One region of the Sphingobium sp. TomTYG73 genome, then DNA from elsewhere that is predicted to be linked to it. Evidence: predicted binding sites of a transcription regulator. Region 1 holds the regulator's gene; each other region holds the start of a gene.
The links. Region 1 encodes LexA, which represses DNA repair genes until DNA is damaged. Its sites were predicted from a motif close to GTTCCNCNCTTGTTCT; they were not measured.
Positions count from the first base shown of each region.

Region 2: the regulator LexA is predicted to act here: its motif matches at 1,846-1,861, upstream of ACZ5TH_RS12505 (ImuA family protein).
Region 3: the regulator LexA is predicted to act here: its motif matches at 3,263-3,278, upstream of ACZ5TH_RS11350 (MmcB family DNA repair protein).

Region 1 covers NZ_AP027339.1:530,832-536,015, forward strand. Annotated here, with positions in the region: gene gltX (glutamate--tRNA ligase) at 1-519, opposite strand, end outside; gene ACZ5TH_RS02770 (ComEC/Rec2 family competence protein) at 556-2,730, shown strand; gene lexA (transcriptional repressor LexA) at 2,691-3,362, opposite strand; gene ACZ5TH_RS02780 (hypothetical protein) at 3,486-4,421, shown strand; gene ACZ5TH_RS02785 (IS1595 family transposase) at 4,635-5,184, opposite strand, start outside.
Region 2 covers NZ_AP027339.1:2,480,005-2,485,188, reverse strand. Annotated here, with positions in the region: gene ACZ5TH_RS12510 (Y-family DNA polymerase) at 1-1,128, opposite strand, end outside; gene ACZ5TH_RS12505 (ImuA family protein) at 1,025-1,840, opposite strand; gene ACZ5TH_RS12500 (sulfotransferase domain-containing protein) at 2,000-3,370, shown strand; gene recA (recombinase RecA) at 3,540-4,613, opposite strand; gene ACZ5TH_RS12490 (response regulator) at 4,716-5,072, opposite strand; gene ACZ5TH_RS12485 (hybrid sensor histidine kinase/response regulator) at 5,153-5,184, opposite strand, start outside.
Region 3 covers NZ_AP027339.1:2,250,640-2,255,823, reverse strand. Annotated here, with positions in the region: gene dnaQ (DNA polymerase III subunit epsilon) at 1-293, shown strand, start outside; gene hpf (ribosome hibernation-promoting factor, HPF/YfiA family) at 374-979, shown strand; gene ACZ5TH_RS11370 (PTS sugar transporter subunit IIA) at 1,117-1,584, shown strand; gene ACZ5TH_RS11365 (PaaI family thioesterase) at 1,586-2,041, shown strand; gene ACZ5TH_RS11360 (DUF1491 family protein) at 2,031-2,369, shown strand; gene ACZ5TH_RS11355 (cell wall hydrolase) at 2,551-3,198, shown strand; gene ACZ5TH_RS11350 (MmcB family DNA repair protein) at 3,308-3,799, shown strand; gene ACZ5TH_RS11345 (hypothetical protein) at 3,824-4,057, opposite strand; gene ACZ5TH_RS11340 (ankyrin repeat domain-containing protein) at 4,351-4,974, opposite strand; gene ACZ5TH_RS11335 (SCO family protein) at 5,021-5,184, shown strand, end outside.

The DNA.
Region 1 (5,184 bases):
CCGGCCCTGGACCGCGTCGTCGATGACCGTTTCGCCTTCGCGTGGCGCCTTGAGCCGGATGACGAACGGGGCATCGGCCGGAGCTTCCGAAGGATCGCGGTCCCGCCAGCGGCCATCATAACGCATCGGCTGCTTTGCGGCGCGCTGCTGTTCGCGCAGTTCAGCCAGTTCTTCGGGGGTTGCGTAGCAGCGATACGCATGGCCAGCGGCGAGCAACTGGTTAGCGACCTCTGCGTGCCGCTGCGATCGCTCAAACTGAAAGACGGCGGGCTCGTCGCCTGCAAGGCCGAGCCATTCAAGGCCGTCGAAGATCGCGGCGACAGCTTCCTCTGTCGAACGGGCGCGATCGGTATCTTCAATGCGCAACAGGAACTTGCCGCCATGGTGCCGGGCGAATAACCAGTTGAACAACGCGGTGCGCGCGCCGCCGATGTGAAGAAATCCCGTGGGCGATGGCGCGAAACGGGTTACCACCTGCTTGTTCAAACCCGTTGCACTCACCGCTTTAATCCTCGACATCCGCCTTGCTCATTCATGAACGCGACGCCCCCTAGCATGGCTTTTGAGCCACGACAAACGTCCGTTGCGCCGATAATAAGGCGCAGCGGCCATCAGCTTTTCGCGCGCTTGGAACAGGCATTGGAGGCTGAGCGGGAGCAACTTGCGCTTTGGGTGCCGGTGGGCCTTGGATTGGGCATAGCGGCTTGGTTCTTTCTACCTAACCAGCTGACATGGCTATCTTTTTGCTGTTGCGCGATTGCGATTGCGAGTGGCGGGCTGATGTTGCCGGAGGGCGGCCGGATACGCCATGCGATCATATTGGGCGGTCTGCTTGCTGCGTCAGGTTGCCTGTTGATATGGGGGAAAGCCCTGATTGTCGGCACGACCCCATTGCCGCGTGCCGCATTTGTGGAAGTGACTGGCGAAGTCAGGTCAGCCGACACGGTGCCCGCGCAGCAGATGAGTCGCGTATCGATCCGTCCGATCGACATGCCTGCGCTGCCTTCCCTGATCCGGGTGAACATAGCAGCGGCGGACCTACCCGAAGGGGTTGGCAAAGGTGCCATCATTCGCTTTCGCGCCCGGTTGATGCCTCCTGCCGAAGCGAGCCTGCCCGGCAGCTATGATTTTTCGCGTCGCGCTTATTTTCAGGGGATTGGGGCAACAGGACGCGCGCTCAAGCCCATCGTCGTGCTACGACCATCAACGGAGGCGCCGCCTCTGCGCAATCGTCTTTTCGCGCATATATTGAAGAATGCAAATGGCGACGGAGCGGGGATCGCCGCAGCGCTGGCGACGGGGGATCAGGGCGCGATCAGCGAGGCGGACGCCGACGCGATGCGCCGCAGCGGTCTTGCCCATCTGCTCTCGATCAGCGGGTTGCACGTCACCGCCCTCATCGGCGCGGTCATTTTCCTGCTGATGCGGATCATGGCACTCAGCCGACGTGCGGCATTGGACTGGCCATTGATGCTGATCGCTGCGGCCGGTGGTGCGCTGGCGGGCCTGGGATATACTTTGCTGACGGGCGCGGAAGTGCCGACGGTTCGATCCTGCGTCGCGGCACTGCTGGTGCTGGGCGGGCTTGCGCTTGGGCGCGAAGCCATCACCTTGCGGTTGATAGCCGCCGGGGCGCTGGTGGTCCTGTTGGCATGGCCAGAGGCGCTGTCGGGGCCAAGCTTCCAGATGAGCTTCGCCGCAGTGATCGCCCTTGTTGCCCTGGGCGAACATCACCGCTTTCGGGCGTTCGCGGCATCCCGTGAGGAGCCAGCGCTTCGGCGACTGGGTCGCCACCTTGCCGTCCTGCTTCTCTCCGGCTTTGCGGTGGAAATGGTTCTGGCGCCGATCGCGTTGTTCCACTTTCACAAGGCTGGGATGGTTGGCGCTTTCGCAAACCTCGTCGCTATCCCCCTGACGACCTTTGTCGTCATGCCGTTGGAGGCATTGGCCCTGATGTTGGATGTTGCCGGTCTCGGGGCTCCTGCCTGGTGGCTGACCTCCCGCGCGCTCGACCTGCTGCTGCTGATCGCGCATTGGGTGGCGGCAAGTCCATGGGCGATCGTCACCGCGCCTGCCGTGTCTAACGCGATTTTCGGGATCATCGTGCTAGGCGGCCTTTGGTGCCTGCTGTGGCGAAGCGCTTGGCGCTGGGTGGGACTGGCCCCCGTGGTGCTGGGGATGGCCATCATCATGATGAGTTCGTCCCCCGACATTCTAGTGACGGCGGATGGGCGCCATGTGGCCGTTCGCGGGCAGGACGGCGGCATGGCTATTCTGCGCGAACGGGCCGGAGATTATGTCCGCGATATGATCGCGGAGAGTGCAGGCTATGGAGGTCCGCTGGGCGCTCTTGCAGACTTGCCCGAGGCGCGTTGTTCCATGGACCTCTGCATGGTGGCCCTAACCGGAGGAGGGCGCATATGGCAGCTATTGGTGACGAGAAGCGGGGTTGTCGTACCCAAGGACATCCTGGCACGCGATTGCGCGCGCGCCGACATCGTTATCGCTGACCGCCGCCTGCCGTCATGGTGTCGGCCCCGCTGGTTGAAAGCCGATCGCCGGTTGTTGGCACATACCGGCGGGCTGGCGATCGATCTTGATGGAGGAACCGTGCGAACCGGGAAAACAGCGGGCGACGCACATCCGTGGGTCGCCCGCCCTTTCTATTTACCGTCGCGCCGCCGATCCGATCAGTTGTACCGCCGGAGCAGACCAGCCAGCTTTCCTTGAATACGCACCTGCTGCGAATCGTAGATTTGCGGCTCATAAGCATTGTTGGCCGGATCGAGCCTGACCTTAGGCCCCTGGCGATGATAATATTTCAGTGTCGCCTCGCTATCCTCGATCAGTGCGACCACGATTTGCCCCTCGCGCGCGACTTCAGTGCGCTGGATCAGTGCGAAGTCGCCGTCGAGGATGCCCGCATCGATCATCGAATCGCCCGAAACCTCAAGAGCATAATGGTCTCCGGCACCCAATAGAGCCGCAGGAACGGACAGCATATTCTGTCCTTCCATGGCTTCGATCGGAACGCCTGCGGCAATCCGACCGTGAAGGGGGATGTCTATAACGTCATTGGCTGCGACCGGGGGCTTGGCCGACAGTTGCGGCTTGGGTGTCGCTGCAACCTTGGGTGCGCGATGCATCGCTTCAGGAAGTTTCAAAACCTCCAGCGCGCGCGCCCGGTTCGGCAGGCGGCGGATGAACCCGCGTTCTTCCAGCGCATTAATCAACCGGTGAATCCCGGATTTCGACCGCAGATCGAGCGCTTCTTTCATCTCCTCGAACGAAGGCGAAACCCCGCCTTCCTCGAGCCGAGTTTGAATGAAGCTGAGCAATTCCTGTTGCTTGGGCGTCAGCATGCCGACTTATCCTCCATGGAACGGATGGAGAACGCATAGGAAACGTAAGGAGGCAAGTCAAGCAGGTGGTAATTATCCCCTTTGCATACGTAATCGTGGTGGGGCTTGGAGAGGTGGCTTAAAATGATGTGGCACCTCCCCGCGCTTATGGCGCTGTTATTTGGCTTAGCCGTTCCCAAAGAAGGGAATGCGGGGGCATTCGACAGCTTCGCCGACTGGAATTTTTTGGGCGCAGAAATACCCAATCGGCTCAGATTGCCGCTCCCCAAAAACGTCTTGATATCGCAAATCGCCCTGAACCCGGAAAATGTGTCTGTTTTCGGTCGTAACGATCCGCAGAAGATCGCTGTCTATTTTCCACGAATTTCTCCCGAACGGCCAGGAAACCTCTTGGCTTGGCGCAGTGTCATGCGGGAAAGCTTGGACGCTTTGAAACGAAACGACCTTTGGAGATATATCCAAATAGGCAGCAAGCGTGACAACAATTTGTCGGGCGGGGGATGCTCCGGCATTCGCCCATCGAGCATGGACTATAATATTTCCATCATCGTCTATCGTGATCGTAGGTGGCAAAATAGCTATGTAGGCACGGACCTGAGCGCGCCCCATTGCGGCGGTCTCAGTAACAGCCAGTTCGGCGGCATCGGCATTCCTCTCGGCAGCTTGCAAGGCCAGTCGTGTGTCTTCAGCGGCAGCTACAGCTTGGCGAGTGGCGCGGGCATTGGCCTTCATAGCGATGCGATTGCCGCGCCGGGCCTCATTCAACGCGCCATGTGTTTGCCAAAGCGTGTAGATCAGGCCGCCCACACCGATTGCGCTGAGCAACGTGGCGATGATAGCCCAATCCGTAGCCCTACTCGCCTCACGAACGGCTTTTTCCGAAGCGATAGCAGCGCGCCATTGGGCGCACAAATCGGCCTGATCGTGTTCTGCGGCATTATAGCAGGCATCAGCATCACGCATGGGATACGGAACAAAAGGCTTTTCCGAGGGCGCCTCAGCCTTATTGCTGGCCTGAGTATTCTTGTCGGGCTGATGTACTGGGTTGCTGCCAGCTAGAATCAGCCATCCGACAAGCGCAAGGATGACGTGCCGATTAATTCCAGACATTGTATTAGAAACACCGCTGTAAATTTGCCCCGGTTTGGTTCTCCTTGAAAATGCTGTAAGAGTCTACGGTTATGGCAACGTTGAAACAGGCTCGCGAAAGCGGCAAAATTGACCAGTTTATTAAGGAGCATGAGGCCGACCCACAAGGGGATCAGGAGGCCTTCAATCGCGCCGTTCGGGCAATGGCCCGAAGGTCGAAAGCAGTTCCGAAAGCATCGCCTCAGAGCAATCCCGACGATTGAAGCGGTATTCCGTTTCCTTGGCATACTTCCACAGGTGCTTGCCGCTCACGTGAATGTGGGTGCCGTTGATCGACCGCTTTAGCTGCGACCAGAAGCCTTCAACGCCATTGGTGGTGACATGGCCACGCACATATTCACCGGTCGAGTGATTGATCGTCTTGTGCCAGTAACCCTTGAAATGCCCAATGTCGCCGTAGCTGGCAAATTCGTCCGTGTGAATTTCCGTATGGGGCCGCACGTTTGCGAAGATATGGCCTTCCATCGTGCTCTTGCGGCGGTTCGGGATAACCTTCGTGATAACGTCCCCGCCACGCTCCACCATCGCCATGATCGCGGTCTTGTTGCCCTTGTAGCCGGTGCCTTTGCCGGTCGCTTCCCCGCCAATATAGGTCTCGTCAATCTCTACGGTCTTGAACGCGCCGCCGATCGGGTCTTCGCCGTCCACTGCTGCCATATGCTCGCGGATCAGG
Region 2 (5,184 bases), 630 kb from region 1:
CAGCGCCGCGACCGCTTCCTCGCGACGCGCCTCTCCCCCTTCCAGCGCCAACTGGGTCGCGGCCATCGGCTCGGTCTGCGGCACGGTAAGGCGCAGCATGTCGAAGCCGAAGCCGGGATCGAGCGGATCGGACAGGCTGCCGATCCGCTCCCGCACCAGCCGCATGATCGCGGGCGCATCGCGCACCGGCAGGCCGGTTTCCACCCGCAGCGGAAAGGCGAGACCATCGGTGCGGAAGAACAACAGTTCGAACCGCCGCCCGCCCTCGCCCCGCTCGGTCAGCCGCTCGCCCGCTTCGGCCGCCATCTCCTCAACCCGTTGCAGCGCATAGGCGGTGCTGCCTACAGGCTCGGCGAAACGGCGCTCGATCCGCAGGACAGGGCGCGGGCGGCGGGGGCTAAGCGGGCGATGGCCCAGACCCAGCAGACGGTGCAGCGCATCCACCGCCGCCTCGCCAAAGCGCGCGGCCAGCGCCGCTGCCGGACGCGCAGCAAGATCGCCGATGGTGCGCAGCCCCGCGCGCCGCAACGCCACCCCGCTCTCCTGCTCCAGTTCCAGCGCCTCGACCGGCAGGCGGCGCAAGGCAGCCTCTTCATCGGGCGCTGGCCCTGCGGAAAAGCGGCACAATGCATGCGCGCCCTCCGGCGTGCCCGCTATCGCATGGCGCACCTCCATGCCGTGCCGCTCGAACCGGTCCACCGCCTCGCGCGCCAGGGCTTCCTCCCCGCCCCACAGATGTGCACAGCCGGTGATGTCCAGCATCAGCCCATGCGGCGGATCGATCGCAGCCGCAGGCGTATAGCGCGCGCACCCATCGCACAGCCGCTCCAGCCAATCCTGATCAGTATGATGATCCGCTTCGAAGCTGACAAGATCGGGCTCTTGCGCCCGTGCATCGGCCAGCGTCATGCCCGCGTTCAGGCCCAGAGCCAGTGCATCGGCATCCGGTGTCACAAGACGCATGGCCCCGCGCACAGCCTCCACGATGACGACCGGCCCGGCACCGGCCTGCGCTTGCCACAGGTCAGGCCGCGCGATGCGCAGCCGATCGACCGGCAGGAAGGGGAACCACAGCGCCAGGTAGCGCCGCCCCCTCAGCGCGTCCTCCGCTTGCCCATCCATGCTCATGGCGTTCATCGCACTCTTCTCCAAAATCTCCCCGCTCGGCATTCCACACCATCCGCCATGTCATGCCGTCTGCCCCCGAACGGCGGCGCAACAGGTGGAGTGAAAAGGCGCTCATGCCCGGCGCATTGCCCGGCAACGGCACGGATGGCGCAGCCTCCACCCGCCACCGCGTCTCCGCCGCGCTCGGCACCGGATCGCCACCAATCCGCAGCACGAAGGCCGTGACCCCCGACGCCTCCGCCGCCAGCGCCAGACGGCGGCTCGCGGTCAAGTCCAGCAGCGGCGCGCGCCCGCGCAGTTCGATGACCAGCGCCCCCAGCGCCGGACACCGCAACGCATCGACCGCCGCGCGCAGCAGCAGCGCCTCATCTTTCATGACGCCGATCAGCAAATGGGCTGGATCTATTCCAAGCGCGGCAAGCCCCGGGCCATAAGGTTGTCCCGCCGTTCCATTTGGAAGGCGCAACCAGAACAGAGGAGCCTCACGCGCCGCAAGATGGGCAAGGATCAGGGAAAGACCGGCAGTGGCGCCCTCATCTTCAGCATTCCCGAACAATTCATGCACCCGCCCCCTGGCAAGGCCACCCTGCAATGCCTGATCAAAAGCCGCATGTCCCGTCGTGATACGCGCATCTGCTTTGACGGCCGGAATCCCTTCCAGTGATGCAATGTGCCGCCTGAGGGCTGCAAGCCTGTTCACCGAATCCACCATAGAATGTTCTCTATATGTTCTTTTCAGCGATAGCGCACCCCCTGTCAATCAACTTGGCTGCCATCAGAAAAAAGGGAGGATGGTTTCAGCTTCTTACACACATTGGCCATCATCCGGAAAAGTTTCACACCCGGCTTTCTGCCAAGCTAATCTGTGTTGATGGACACGCCCCACATCGCTTCGCTGGCTCATGCGCCCTTCATTCTGGCGCGCCGTATCGCTTCGGCTCGCAGCCTGCGTCTTGTTTCCAGCGCTGCGACTGCGCTCCTCGCCTCCTACCCGAAGTCGGGCAGGACCTGGCTCAGGTTTATCCTGGCGCAATATTTCCTCGCGTCGCGTGCATATCCGCCCATTACGACCCAGAGCATGTTCACCTTTGCTCCCAATTTCGACTTGGATCCGGTGCGCGGCATACCGGCCTTTGTCCGGAGATCAGAGGAGGCCTCTTTCCCCCTGATCCCTTCCACTCATCTGCGCTTCAAACCAACCCTGCCCGGCCGCCTTCCCATCATATTCCTGATCCGGGATCCGCGGGCCGTACTCATTTCCGACTATCACCATGTGACCCGGCACAAGATGTCGTTTCAAGGCAGCGTTGATGATTTTCTCATGGATGACAATAGAGGCCTGCCACATTATATCAAATATATGAACAGCTGGGCCAATGGCCTCGAACGGCATGACCATCACATCATATATTATGAGGATCTACTGCTTCAAACGGAGGCAGAAGTCGAAAAGATGCTCAGTTTTATGGATGAGCCGGTCAATAGCCGTGCTCTTGGATATGCGGTGGAAAACTCATCCTTCGAAAAACTCAAGGCATTGGAACTCGCCCAGGGCATTCCCGGCCATGAATATGACCGATCGGATTCAGATGCTCTGCGGATGAGAAAGGGACAATCCGACAGCTTCCGTCAGGAACTGACGATCGAGCAGCAAAAATTCATCGAGGATAGCTGCAAGTCTCAGTTGAACCCCCGGATGCTGGCCAAGCTGGATCGATACGGCTTTTCGGCCCCGCCTTCGTCATCCACCGTGAGACCGATCGGGATATCGCAATCCGCAGCGCCCGAAAGGCAGGTGCATGATCCTGCAACCAAGCACCGCCTCCTCTCTCTTGGCGTACAGCTCTTGAGCGAAGCGATGGTCATGATCGGCCTCGCCGCCATGCTCATCGCCCCGACCATTCTGGCGATAGAAGTAGGCGAATGGCTTTTCCGGCGAGAATGGGATGGTCATTCCCTTGAAGACGGCCTCGCCCTGTTCGGGATCGACCGGGTGGGGCCTGTGGAAACGCCGACCGAACAAATACTCGACGTCTTTCTCGCGCTGCCCCTCACCATCGCCTTGTTCATGAACGGCCTCCTCATATTCCTGGCTGCCGTACATTTCGGAGACTGGGGTCTTCAGGGCGTACGGCTCAAGAAAAAGCTCGCCGTCGAGCAGAGCAAAAGGCGCCAGCGGAGCCACGCCAAAATTCCGGCCTCTGACCTTAAGCCGACAGGAATGATAAGCCCCAGCCGCTGATCAATGTTCATTTGCCCTGCTGGGAAAGCCACGCCCAGTCGCGCCTTATAACGGTAAAAGGCCCGCCCCGCGAAAATGCGCGGGCGGGCCTTTTCAGTGCGTGAAACGAAAGGCGAGCAGAGCCGCGCGGCTATCCTGCGGCTGATCCGGCCGCAGGCGTTAACCGTGCTTATTCGCCATCATCCTCCGCTTCGGGTCCGGTCATCATCCCTTCGGCAACCTCTTCGGTCTTGCCCCGGATCACCTTTTCCAGGCGCTCCGCCATTTCGGGATTTTCCTTGAGGAAGGTCTTGGCATTCTCACGACCCTGGCCAATGCGGACGGAGTCGTAGGAGAACCAGGCGCCCGACTTTTCGACCACGCCAGCTTTGACGCCCAGATCGAGTATCTCGCCGATCTTCGAAATCCCCTCGCCATACATTATGTCGAATTCCACCTGCTTGAACGGCGGCGCCACCTTGTTCTTCACCACCTTCACGCGGGTCGCGTTGCCGACGATATCGTCGCGATCCTTGATCTGGCCAGTACGGCGGATGTCGAGGCGAACCGACGCATAGAATTTGAGCGCGTTGCCGCCCGTCGTCGTTTCCGGATTGCCGTACATGACGCCAATCTTCATGCGCACCTGGTTGATGAAGATCACCAGACACTTAGAACGCGAGATCGAGCCGGTAAGCTTGCGCAGCGCCTGGCTCATCAGGCGCGCCTGCAGGCCGACATGGCTATCGCCCATCTCACCTTCGATTTCCGCACGGGGCACCAGCGCCGCGACGGAGTCGATCACCAGCACGTCGATGGCGTTCGACCGCACCAGCGTATCGACGATTTCCAGAGCCTGTTCACCGGTATCGGGCTGGGACACGATCAGCTCGTCAATATCGACGCCCAGCTTCTTGGCATAAGCGGGGTCGAGGGCATGCTCGGCGTCGACGAAAGCCGCAACGCCGCCGGTCTTCTGCGCCTCTGCAATAGCATGCAGCGCCAGCGTGGTCTTGCCTGAGCTTTCCGGGCCATAGATTTCGATGATGCGGCCGCGTGGCAGGCCGCCAATGCCAAGCGCGATGTCGAGCCCCAGCGATCCCGTCGAAATCGCTTCGATCTCGATCTTCTCGCGGCTGCCCAGCTTCATGGCCGAACCTTTACCGAAGGCGCGGTCAATCTGGGAAAGGGCCGCTTCCAATGCTTTCTGTCTGTCCATTGTCCCTGTCTTCTTGGAATCGATGAGTGAGAGCATTGCTGTCATCGGCCTATCCCCTGTCAAGCGGAAGCGCCGATTAAGTGGCGCCTGGGCCACCATGTATCCCCTTTGTTCTCAAAGAACAAGAGGGGAACGGAAATTTCCTATTTAGGCGGAAAGAACCTTCGTCAACGCCCGCTCAACAGCGCCAATCGTATAAGGTTTTGCCAAAGTCGGCCGATCCGAATGCCCTGACGGCACATCGTCAGCCATGCCGCCCGTCGCGAAAATAAAGGGGATGCCGCTTTGCGCCAGCAGGTCCGCGACCGGCCAGCTTTTCTCACCTTGCAAATTGCAGTCCACCAATGCGGCGTCGAAGCCGCCCTGACGCGCATGCTCACACGCCTCATCCACCGAGACGGCGATGGCATACAGGCGATATCCCAATGTTTCGAGATAATCTTCCAGCATCATGCCGATCATCGCTTCATCCTCGACCACTAGGATGGTCTTGCCGTCCGACATGTGCGATCCCCTATTTCGTTACGCTCGCTATCTTATCATCGGCGCGCGGACCAGCATAAACGCCTGATCGTTCAAGAAGTTCATTCCACCCCTGCGCCCATGGCCAGCGCGT
Region 3 (5,184 bases), 860 kb from region 1:
ATGCGCTGTGCACACGCTATGGCATCGATCGCAGCCATCGCATCAAGCACGGCGCTTTGCTGGACGCTGAATTGCTGGCGCAGCTTTATATCGAACTGACCGGCGGCCGTCAGATCGGCCTTGGTCTTGCACAGGAGGAGGATAAAGACGCCATTCGGGTGGAACTTGCGAGCGGTATCGCGGTTCGCCCTGTTCGTCCCGCGCGGGTTTTCATGGCCAGCGCGATGGAGCTGGAGAGGCATGCAGCGTTTGTCGCGACGCTGGAAAAGCCGCTCTGGCTGGAGGAGGCTTGAAGGCTGGCTGACATACTGCCCTTCACGCTTCGCCCACCCGGACTGCCTCCTGCAGCCCGGCAAGAACAAGGAGAAGGCATATGGATATTCGTGTTTCTGGGCATCAGGTCGATACGGGCGACGCTCTAAAGGAGCATGTCGCGACCCGGCTGGAGGCCATGGCCGAGAAATATTTTTCGCGCACGATTTCCGCTCATGTCACGTTCCGGCCCGCGCCGCACGGCGCCTTCCATTGCGATATCGTCTGCCATGTGATGACCGGCCTGATCCTGAAAGGGTCCGGTGAAGCGCAGGAAGCGCATCCGGCTTTCGACCAGGCCGCGGAAAAGATCGAACGGCAGCTGCGGCGGTACATGCGCCGCCTGAAGGACCGCCACCCCCAAGCCATTGCGGCGGAGGCTCAGCGGGCTAATGGATATGAGCTGAACGGCATGGACGGCGCGGGCTATACCATCTTTGCTTCGTCGCCGGAGGAGGAGGAACCGGCCGACGCGCCGCTGATCGTGGCGGAAACGCGGGTCGATATTCCTGAAGCCAGCGTGTCCGATGCGGTGATGATGCTGGACCTGCGCAACACCAATGCGCTGCTGTTCCTGAATGCCGGAACGGCCGCCTATAACATGGTCTATCGCCGCCACGACGGGACGATTGGCTGGGTGGAACCGCGGTTGGAAGCGCGCGCCTGACAGGTGCCTGACACTGGGGTCCGGCCCCGGCTGCCATTGACCCAGAGCGGCAGGCAGCCTATGGGGCCGGGCTTTATATCCCCGGACAAGCGCGGTTTTTAAGGGGCAGCGCGCATGCCGGCTGTTCCAGGTTGGTCATGGTTCATTTCAACGACATCGTCGCGCCGCAGGCACTTGCCACAGAGGTCTCGACAAACGGTAAGAAGCCGCTGTTCCAGAAAATCGCGCAACTGGCGGCGTCCGCCTATGGTCTGAACGCGAACGCGGTATCGGAAGCGCTGTTCGAGCGTGAGCGGCTGGGATCGACCGGCTTTGGGGGCGGAGTCGCCATCCCCCATGCGAAGATTCCCGGTCTGGACAGGATGAGGGGCGTCGTCGTGCTGCTCAATCCCCCGATTGCCTTCGACGCGGTTGATGATTCGCCGGTCGATATCGTCTTTGCCCTGCTGTCGCCGGTCGATAGCGGCGCGGAACATCTGAAAACGCTGGCCCGCGTGTCGCGCTATCTGCGCGATGAGGGGCATGTCGCCCGGCTGCGCGGGGCGAAGTCGGCGGAGGCGCTGCACGCGCTGCTGGCCGGTGGCGAAGCGCGTGACGCCGCCTGAAATGGATGGCGCGCCGAGCGGCGAGGCGGCGCATTTCCGCGCGCTGGAGAATCTCTACCGTTCCGCGCCGATCAACCGGATGTTCCGGTCGGAGCTGACGATTCCCGAGGCGGGCCGGTCGATCATCGAATTCGATGTCGATGAAGAACAGTTTCACGCGGCGGGCGCGGTTCATGGCACCGTCTATTTCAAGATGATGGACGATGCCGCCTTTTATGCGGCGAACAGCCTTGTCAGCGATCGTTTTCTGCTGACGACCGCCTTCAACCTGCTGTTCACTCGCCCGATCGGGCCGGGCCGCATCCGGGCCGAAGGGCGGTGGATCAGCGGCAAGCGGCGGGTGTTCGTCGCCGAAGCGAGCCTGATCGACATGGACGGCGAAGAGGTAGGCCGGGGAACGGGCACCTTCATGCGGTCGCAATTCCCGCTGTCTTCGCTGCCGGGCTATGCCGGCTGACCGGCTGACCAGCGCGATGCTGGTCGGCGTGCTGGTAAGACGCGCGGCCGGGGCAGGCGGATTCGCCACGGTACTGGTCAAGGGTGACGAGATTAGCGGCGCAATCCTTATCGAAACCGCTGAAAGAGGGCAGGCTATGGGCCTGTTCGAACGGGTTTCCGACTTTGCCGGTGGATATAGGTTGGAGCGTTGCGGACCCGCGCCGGATGAGGGAACCGAGTCCCTCAATCAATATATAGCGAGGCGTCGCAGATCAGACCCCGATCTGTGGGTCGTGGAACTCGATATCGCGGATGCGGAACGGTTCGCCGCTGAAACGATCTGTTGATCGTTGACTCTGAACAGATGGAAAGGCACTGGCCCCACCCAACGCTTAACGCGCAGGTTGCCAAATTCGCCCGTGGGGGGCGGGCGAGGTAAACACGCAGACGGGGGGCGGCCTGACGTCGATTATGTGATGGGGTTTTTCCCGACGTCCCTGGCCAAGAACCGCATGTTTCTGAGTTGTAATGAGTTTTCGTTTGAAGGCCGCGACTGCCGCGGCATTTGCCCTGACCGCCACCGTCGCGGTTACGGCGGCCGACATGTCGAGCGCTAGCGAAGTCGCTCCTTCGGTCGTATCCCTTGCCGGGAATCAAGAGCTGAATGCAGCTCCGGCGGCTTCCAAGCCCGCTGTTATTTTTGCCGCGCCGCGCGAAGTCGCCCAGCCGCTGGCCGATCTTTCCAATAGCGCCGATGTGCGTGCCGACAATCTGTCCGCTCTGGTCGATGCACAGGGTGCAGCCGAAGACCTGGACAGCGACATGAAATGCCTGGCTGGTGCGGTATATTTCGAATCGAAGGGCGAGAGCCTGGAAGGCCAGCTGGCCGTTGCCCGCGTCATCATCAATCGCGTGAAGTCGGGCCGTTTCGCCAGCAGCCTGTGCGGCGTCGTCTATCAGCCGGGCCAATTCAGCTTCGTCCGTGGCCGTGGTATGCCGGCAATCCCCATGGCCAGCGAAAGCTGGCGCAATGCTGTCGCGATCGCGCAGATCGCAATGCAGGACAGCTGGAACAGCAAGGCCGAAGGCGCCCTGTTTTTCCATGCCCGCCGCGTGTCGCCGAGCTGGGGCAAGCGCCAACTGGCCTCGATCGACAATCATATTTTCTATCGCTGATCCTCGGGTCGCACATCACAAGGACAGCGGGCCGGTTCAGGAAACTGAATCGGCCTTTTCTTTTGTTCCCTTCTTGTTCTAAGATATGGGCATGAGTCCGGTTTCTTCCATGCCCGCCCCTGATCGGGACTGCTCTCCCCTGACCGATGGCACGGCGCTGGCCGTGGCGCGTGGCACGCTGCGGCTGTTTTTTCGCCATGACATGAGCGGGATATTGGAAGTGCCGCTGCCCAATGGGCGCCGCGCCGACATCATGGCGCTGGACAGCGCGGGGCGGATCAGCATCGTCGAGATCAAGTGCAGCCGCGCCGACCTGCTGGGTGACATGAAATGGCCGGACTATCTCGATTATTGCGATCGCTTCTTCTGGGCGGTGCCTTCCGGCTTTGACCTGTCGTTGTTCGACAGCGAGGCTTTATGGCCAGCGCGCACGGGCCTGATCGTCGCGGATCAATATGATGCCGAATTGCTGCGGCCTGCGCCCGTGGAACCGCTCGCGGCGGCACGACGGAAAGCGGAGACCCTGCGCTTTGCACGGCGGGCGGCGCGGCGGCTGACTGCATTGGCCGATCCCGATCATGCCGCCGAACTGGGATGGTGATGTAAGGACATCCACCATGAGGCGTCAGCGGGGGCGCGTACCCCAATATTCATCGGCCAGGAATCGGTGGAGCGCCGTCGATCCCTGCCGCGCTGCTGTCCGCGCCATGTGGCGGCGTATGTCATAGCTGCTGTTGTTCAGTCCGGTATGGAATGACTCCAGCGCCTTCTTCGTTTCATGTGGTGCATGCGTATAGGGCTGGAAGATATTGCCGAGGGCCTGTTCCCAGGCTTTCTCGATGTCGTTCTTGCGCTCCATAACCGGCCTCTCCGGGCTTGGGATGATATAGAGGAGATGGGAAGGCGGGGGGCGTGAGACAAGATGTGGCATGCTTGACGTGAGGCTGGAGCGTCGTGCCTCCAATGAAATGCGTTTTCACCGTTCGCCCTGAGCTTGTCGCAGAACTCCCTTTCTTTTCAGAACAAGGAGAGGGCTTCGACATTCGAACGAGGCAAGTGACTCGTTCGGACAGCCCGAACGGGGTTAGGTAAGCGCGATATGGGGCACAATTCCCGAAAGCAGGCGCAAGGAAGGCGTCTGACCCGGTCGTCCTAGAAGGTTGGACCCTGCACCGGCCCCGAAGGCGCGGCCTTTGGCTTCGATGCCGCCAACACCTCGACAATTCCGGAGGTGCGCGCATCCCGTTCCGCATAGTCGCGCGCGGACATGCCAGCGATCGTGTCGCGCTTGTCCGCATTCGCGCCCTGCGCGACGAGCAGGCGGACGAGTCCGATGTCGCGCAGCTGGACGGCGCGGATCAGCGGGGTTTCGCCGCTGCCGTTGGTTTTGTCGATCTGCGCCCCACCAGCCAGAAGGGTCCGGACGCCATCTTCGAACCGCGCCTGCACCGCATTCATGAGCGGGGTATTGCCACGATTGTCGGCAAGGTTGGGATTGGCGCCCTTGGCGAGCAGGAAGGACAGCCAGGTATTGTCGCGACGGGCGATGACGAGGTGCAGCGCGGTTTCGCCGCTGGTGACGTCGCGGCTGTTGATGACGGTCGATCCGGGCTTCTGGATGAGGTCGGTGACTTTCTGCCCGTCGGCGTCCTTGACCGCCTTCAGGAAATTATAGCTGTCCGAAAATTGCGCCTGCGCCGCGATTGGCGACAGCAATGTCAGCGCCAGAGCTGCTGCGCGAGCCGCGCCTATCCAAGCCGGAAAAGCCTTCATCATCGTCCTTAAGCCCCGTTGGCATTTGCAATAGCGCCCATAGCAGGGCATGGCTGGCGGCGCCATGAACAAAGCGATCCGTTCCCTCATCCTGCCGTTCACCGCCCTGCTGGCCGCCTGCAATATGGGTGCGGGCGGCAACGCATCAAGCGAGATGGAAGGCACGCGGGGGGATCTGGCCGGAGCGCGGATCGGAGCCGCCTTCACCCTGAC